One region of the Paenibacillus sp. MMS20-IR301 genome, then DNA from elsewhere that is predicted to be linked to it. Evidence: riboswitches for the same ligand, from Rfam matches in the RefSeq annotation. Region 1 holds a riboswitch; the other holds the start of a gene.
What was found. A riboswitch is a leader RNA that binds a small molecule or an ion and turns the genes downstream of it on or off. The one in region 1 is predicted to bind cyclic di-GMP.

Region 1 (3,811 bases):
GTTCTCCAGGGTCAGGGTGACCTTCTGGAAGCCGTCAGACTTGAACATGATGAAGCAGCCTTCCAGCAGCGGCACAACATCAGGGGCGGTTACGTTAAGCTTTCTGCAGTCGATATCAAGGGCATATTCAGCCGGATTAATCGGGTTAATGGTCTGCTGGTAAGCTTGAATGGATTTCAGGCCATCCTCATTCGAGAAGGTTCCTTCCAGCTCAATATTAATGACTTTCTTTGCACTGTCCGTCTTCAAAATAAATTGTCCCATGTTCATCTCTCCCGTAATTTTGATTGCATGACAACTCAGACCTTATCGGTTAATCATCATGATGGATATCCGGAAACTGCATTCTTACGACTATATTCGACATTTGAATTTAGTTTTTGGGATATTTTGCCTTCATTATAACCGCATGATTCTCGAATATGCAATACAAAAGTCGAATGTTGTAATATCTTGTAAGGGATTAACGGATCTCTTCCAGCGTCTCCAGCAAAACATTGAAAGCCGAAATCACTCTTGGAGCGCCAATAACCGGTACCAGATGCAGCAGAATTCCTTTGATTTGATCAACGGTCATTCCGACGCGAAGTGCCATTACATAATGAACACCAAGCTGTTCAAACTGCCCCATAGTTATTAAAGATGAGATAACGGCGATCTCCTTCCAGTCCGCCCCAATAGTTGTCCGCTGAAAAATATCCCCGTAAGCATTACCCATAATGAACTCGGCAAGCTCAGGGAAATGCTCTTTGATCGGTGCCAGCGCTTTTGCTCCGTATTGTCCTGAAAGATTAGTGAAATGCTCCAAACCGCTGTTCGTGTTCATACTTCATGGCCTCCTGAGAGTAGGGTAGTAGAGTGGGATGCAATCCGGCTTAATTAAGATCAAGTGTCCGGTGAGCCGTAGGAGGCATTTCATCACGGTCGGTTAAAAGCTCAATCACAGCAACACGGTTTAGCGCAATTGCCTCGCGGACTGCTGAAGCAAATTGCTCCTGTGTCTCGCATCGGAAGCCTGCGGCACCAAGCGATTCGGCGAATTTGACAGCATCAAGAGGAACCTCGAACAGTGTTCCATCAATCCGGCCGGTTGTTTTCGCCATACCCTTGAGTGCCATATCCAGCTGCATATTATTGACAACAATGAAAATCACAGGTATTTCCTTGCAAACGGCTGTGTTTATTTCAGTACCAAGCATCATGAAGCAGCCGTCACCCGTAATGCAGAACACGGTTTCTTGCGGAGCGGCTACCTTGGCTCCGATGGCCATGCCGATTGAATTGCCCATGCAGGCAAAATAATCATCGAAAACAAAGCTGCCGGCCTTCTTAACGTTGAACCATTTCACTGCGTTGAAGCCATGGCTGCCGTCATCGACAAATACAGTACTGTCATAAGGGATCAAATCACTCATTGTGCTCATTACTGAGGCGAGAGACAGCTTGGGCAATACGGGAAGCTCCTCATGATACTCATTGGATACTGTAATCTCGCGTCTCTTGACGGACGCCGGATCAATCTGCTGAAGGTACAGCTCCAGATTGTCCCGCATATCGCCGCCAACAGAAATGGTGCGAGAATGGAGGATTTTACCGACAAATGTAGGATCGACATCAAACTGAATCAGCAGCTCAGGATGGTTCTCAGGCTTCAGATTACAGATGGTCATATCGCTTAGCCGTGAGCCAAGGACAATAAAAAGATCGCTGTTGTTCATTAGCTCTTCACCGTGCGGACATCCGCCGACGCCGATAGGCCCGTGATAGAGCGGGTGATCCCAGGCGATGGTGCCTTTGCCGCCGGGAGAGGTGACAACAGGAATGTTGAAGGTTTCGGCCAGCTGGACAAGCTCCTTGTGGGCTCCGGAACGGTTGACGCCTTTACCGGCGATGATCAGAGGTCTGCTGGAGGCATTGATTGCCGAGACGACCCGTTCAAAGTTAGCGTAGTTGACGAGCTTTTCCCGTTCAGGCAGCACGATCCGGCATTCCTCCAGCCGTTCCGTTTGGACATCAAAGGGAATGCAGAGATGGACAGGGCCTTTTTTGTCACCCAGCGCGATGGACAGGGCATGATTGAATATAGTGCTGAAATGATCACCGCGTTCAACCAGCTTGCTGAACAGCGTTGCCGGCCGGAACATCTCTGCCAGATCGGCAAGGTAGGATGTGGAATCCTGACACTGGGGAATCCCCAGCTCTTTAATTGACTGATGGCCGGTGATGAAGAGAACGGGAAGATTGTTAGCCTTGGCATGTGCCGCAGCGGTGAGCAGGTTCGTTCCGCCCGGGCCGGAGGTGCCGAAGGCTACCCCGAGACTGCCTGTTTTGAGCGCGTAACCGCCTGCTTCAAATCCGGAGCTGGATTCATGCCGGCCGGGAATGAATTCAATACCATAATCTACAAGCTTTAGTGCGATAGGACAAATAGATTTGCCGATAATCCCAAAAGAATGTGTTACTCCGAGATTGTGTAATGCCTCGGCCATATAATCTGCAACTGTCTTCAGAACATCCACCCCGCAAGTTGTTATTAGGTATGTAGCAATAGAAAACCTGCACTCGTTAGTAGGAGCACAGGCCTGTTGCACGAATCACAGACCGGACATGAAATCTAAGACGTCCGTAGTGTTTCAGCAACCTGGCTGTCATGGTCCTATAAAGATATAGGACTGTAGATCCATGGCTTTGCGTCATTCCCTTTCGAAGAATTTTGCCTCTTATTCTGTTAGGAGTAATAGAAGAATAATTTTCCTTTACAATATATTCCTCGCTCTCCTTTTGTCAATAAGCGCAGTTTATGGAACTCGAAATTTAGCGAATTTTCAGGGATGAAAGCGGCTTGAAATGATAGTTTTCAAACCATTTGCATTATGTTTTCCGAAAATGTGGATGTGTAATAATATAAATTCAAAAAATCAAATGTATAGTATTATAGAGGTTTTTATATATATATTTAATGAATAGTAAGTAAATAATACAAATTTACTTTTTATGGTTATGCAGAATCTTAACACTTTGTGAATATTACAGTAAATCTTTGCCTCGACATAATAAAAAAGCCGTTTCCGCAGTTTGCAGCTGCGAAAACGGACTCTCTGCGAATCTGTTAAAATTTGAAAATATGAATTGTTTTTTGCAGCTGGAAAACCGATTGGGTCATCTTCTCGGTCTCTTCAGCTACGGACTGCAGTGCATGGATTTGCTCGTTCATCGCTGCGGATACCTCTTCGGTACCTGCTGCCGTCTGCTGGGTGATCGCCGAAATATTCTCAATTGCTCCGGAAATTTTAAGCGCACTTTCGAGCATCAGGTCACTCTCGGCGGAGAAGGAGGCGATCTGCTCAGTTATGTACTGTACGCTGTGAACGATTTGGGAGAAGATATGTGCAGTTTCGGTAATCATCTCATTCTGTACTTGTACTACTTCTTCGTTGATGGCAATATTATCGATCGCCTGCTTGATATCAGCTTCTATGCTGCGGACCAGTCCGAATACCTCTTTGGTGGAGGCAGTGGATTCTTCCGCCAGCTTGCGGACCTCCTGGGCGACAACTGCGAATCCGCGGCCATGTTCGCCTGCACGCGCAGCTTCAATGGAAGCGTTCAATGAGAGCAGGTTCGTCTGCTCAGCAATTTCAGTAATGCTCTTGGCAATCATGGTAATGCCGCGGGCATTCTGCGAAAGGGCTTCGATTGTGTCTGCCACCTTTTGTGTAGCCTGAATATTCTTGCGCATGCCGTCTGCCTGGGTATCAACGGAGATTCGTCCTTGTTCAACCAGTTCAAGCGTATGTACAGAGCGTTTATT
Region 2 (3,811 bases), 3.6 Mb from region 1:
GAAACTCCCAAGCAACAATCCGATATTCACGCGTCACACACATAAGGAGGGTTCACTATGAAACTAGTACTTTTATCAGGCGGTTCAGGCAAGCGGCTCTGGCCGCTCTCGAATGACTCACGTTCGAAGCAATTTCTGAAGGTACTGGAAAGCCCGGCAGGTGAACCGGAATCGATGGTTCAGCGGGTGTGGAGACAATTGCAGGAGGCCGGGATAGCGGAGTCATCCTATCTCGCAACCGGCCGCAGCCAGGTGGAGATGATTCAGAGTCAGCTCGGCGGCGAGGTGCCGATTATCGTGGAGCCGGAGCGCCGGGATACCTTCCCCGCCATTGCGCTGACGGCCGCTTATCTGTATTCCATCGCCGGTGTTTCACCGGCAGAGACCGTGGCGATTCTGCCCGTCGACCCTTATGTGGAATCATCCTTTTTCGATACGGTGCTGCAGCTGGAGAGTACGATGCTTGAGAGCGGTGCGAATCTGGCGCTCATGGGCGTAGTACCGGAGCACGCCTCCGAGAAATACGGCTATATTATTCCTACCAGCGCCGCAGCAGGCGAGAGCGGGTATCTGCAGGTGAGCCACTTCCAGGAGAAGCCGGACCGCAGGCAGGCAGAGGAGCTGATCAGCCGGAATGCACTCTGGAACTGCGGTGTCTTCGCTTTCCGGCTCGGGTATCTGCTGGATATTCTGCAGCGCAAAGGCCTCCCGCTGAACTATGAGGAGCTGCAAAAGCAGTACAAACTGCTGTCCTCGATCAGCTTCGATTATGAAGTGGTCGAGAAAGAGGAGAATATCGTAGTTCAGCCGTACGCCGGATTCTGGAAAGACCTGGGCACCTGGAATACCCTGACCGAGGAGATGACCAGTAATCATGTCGGCAAAGGGTTCGTGACGGCAGATTCCGAGGGTACCAGCCTTATCAATGAGCTGGATATTCCGATTACAGTAATCGGGGCGAAGGATCTGATTATCGCTGCCAGCCCGGACGGTATCCTGGTTACGCACAAGGCGGAGAGCCCGCGGATCAAGGAGGTACTGAAAACTTTTGAACAAAGACCGATGTACGAAGAGCGTCGCTGGGGCCACTACAAGGTAATCGATTATGTGAAGTATGATGAAGGCAATGAAGTGCTGACGAAGCGGATTTTCATTAACGAAGGTAAAAATATCAGCTATCAGTTGCATCACAAACGCAGTGAAATCTGGACGTTTGTCAGCGGTGAGGCAAGCATTGTCATTAACGAAAAGATGCATAAGGTAAAGGCAGGGGATGTTGTACGGATACCGGAAGGTACCAAGCATGCAATCCTGGCACTTACAGATGTGGAATTTATTGAGGTGCAGAGCGGCTCTGAACTGGTGGAGGAAGATAATATCCGCATCACTCTGGACTGGGAGGATATAGCTTTACACCAGTTTATCTCGTAGGCCTAATTAATCTATTTAACCAATTGTAACAAAATCAAAACAGGTATTTAGCACTATTTATTAAGAAATTTTTATTTTTGCTCTAAATTAAAAATAAATAGCGACGATACTTACGGTAAGAGGGATTCATCCTTCCAAAACGACAAAGGCAAACCTAATCGAAAGATAGGGACGCAAAGCTATAGGGCCTTCGCAAGAGTGGCAGCCTGGCTACCGAAAGGAAGAGGAAATTTTGAAAACTTACCGTAAGTCCCGTTTGCTGTGCACTGTGCTGTCACTGGCCTTGTTTGTGTCTGCAATACCTGCAGCCCTGGGCGGGCTGGCTTCAACTGCTGAAGCGGCTTCCAGCTCCAAGGCGCCTGTTAACCCGTCGGCATCGGCAGAAGCAGTCAAACTACTCAGTGATCTGTATTCCATCACAGGTAAAGGCATCATTACAGGACAGCACGACTATCTGGAGAGCCCGGATGAATTCAGCAATAAGCTGAAGGGAACCAGCGGCCAGTACGCAGCCCTTCACGGTTATGAGCTGGGTGTTATCAGCGGCCAATCGGAAAGCACCGCAGCGGCACAACGCAGAAATGTAGTGAACAGCGCAATCAGCTGGTATAAAAGCGGGGGCATCGTGGCTATGACTTTTCACGAGAACCTGCCCGGCACCCCTTATCTGTGGTCCAATGTGCAGAAGAGCCTGAGCCAGGAAGAGTTCAATAAATATGTTACTCCGGGTACGACGCAGTATACGGCCCTGATTGCAGACCTGGACAAGGTGGCCGTTTCGCTGAAAAGCCTGAAGGATGCAGGGGTTCCTGTACTCTGGAGACCTTATCATGAAATGAACGGTGACTGGTTCTGGTGGGGGAAGAAAAATAACTTCGCTAAATTATGGAATATTATGTATGACCGTTTCGTAAACGTTCATCAATTAAACAACCTGCTGTGGGTCTGGAATCCTAATGCACCGAATGCCTGGTCTGATCCTTACGCACTGACTTATCCGGGAGCAGACAAGGTGGATGTGCTCGCAGCAGATATATATGATAACGACTATATGAATAAATACTATGACGGCCTGCTTAGCCTGGCGAACGGCAAACCTATTGCCATTGGCGAGAACGGGGAAATGCCAAGCACACAGAAGCTGCAGCTCTCCCAGAAGAACTGGGTATATATGATGACCTGGGGAAAAATGCTGTATGAAAATAATAGTGATGCTACTATTAAAGGCTTCATGGGCGACAGCTACACATTAACCAAGGATCAGTACAAGGCAGCAGCGGCAGCAACTCCAACGCCGTCACCGACAGCGACACCAACGCCGTTACCGACAGCAACACCGACGCCGTCACCGACAGCGACACCAACGCCGTCACCGACAGCGACACCAACGCCGTCACCGACAGCGACACCGGTGCCGTCACCGACAGCAACACCAATGCCTGTTCCAACAATTGTACCTGTCAGTGATTCAGTGCAGGCACCGCTCCAGAATGGCCTGCGCGGAGAATATTTCAAGAATATGACCCTCTCCGGCACACCGGTGCTGGTACGCAATGACGATCTGCTGAATTTCAACTGGCGTCAGGGGTCGCCGGATGCCGCGCTTGGCGTGGATAACTTCTCAATCCGCTGGACCGGCCAGATTAAGCCGGCATACAGTGAAACCTATCAGATCATCACAACCTCTGATGACGGGATCCGTGTCTATGTTGACGGCACAGCTGTCATTGACAGCTGGACTAAGCAGAGCGGAACAGAGCGTACAGGAAGCATAGCCCTGAAGGCAGGCCAACTGTATGACATCAAGGTGGAATATTACGAGAATGCAGGCGATGCCAATATTCGTCTGATGTGGCAGAGCGCCAGTCAAGCAAAAGCAACTGTGCCGGCCAGCGCATTGTATATGCCAAATTCAGCGGTTGCTGCTGATAAGGCTCTATCCGCAGCTCCGGCTGCGGCTGTACCGACAGCAACGCCGTCACCAGTATCAACACCAACGACAGCACCGACGCCGACACTGACAGCAACACCGGTGCCGACAGCAACGCCGACAGCGGCACCAACGCCAACGCCGATAGCAACGCCGACAGCGGCACCAACGCCAACACCGACAGCGGCACCAACACCGACAGCAGCGCCGCAGCAGGTTGTGGTTGAGGCGCCCCCCGCTAACGGGCTTTACGCGGAATATTTCAATAATATGACGCTGTCAGGTGCCCCGGCAGTGGTACGTACCGATGCAGCACTTGATTTCAATTGGCGGCAGGGTACACCGGATGCGGCAATTGGCATAGATTTCTTCTCTGTCCGCTGGAGCGGCAAGATCAAACCGCTCTATACAGAGACTTATCAGATCTATACCACTTCCGATGATGGTATC

Region 2: linked by a shared signal. The riboswitch ahead of LOS79_RS19780 (PA14 domain-containing protein) and the one ahead of LOS79_RS04080 (thiamine pyrophosphate-binding protein) in region 1 are both predicted to bind cyclic di-GMP.

Annotation. Positions count from the first base shown of each region.
Region 1 covers NZ_CP135275.1:971,269-975,079, forward strand. Annotated here, with positions in the region: gene LOS79_RS04070 (hypothetical protein) at 1-264, opposite strand, end outside; gene LOS79_RS04075 (carboxymuconolactone decarboxylase family protein) at 464-826, opposite strand; gene LOS79_RS04080 (thiamine pyrophosphate-binding protein) at 876-2,489, opposite strand; cyclic di-GMP riboswitch class I at 2,633-2,728, opposite strand; gene LOS79_RS04085 (methyl-accepting chemotaxis protein) at 3,110-3,811, opposite strand, start outside.
Region 2 covers NZ_CP135275.1:4,601,952-4,605,762, reverse strand. Annotated here, with positions in the region: gene LOS79_RS19790 (hypothetical protein) at 1-45, shown strand, start outside; gene LOS79_RS19785 (sugar phosphate nucleotidyltransferase) at 58-1,431, shown strand; cyclic di-GMP riboswitch class I at 1,569-1,649, shown strand; gene LOS79_RS19780 (PA14 domain-containing protein) at 1,664-3,811, shown strand, end outside.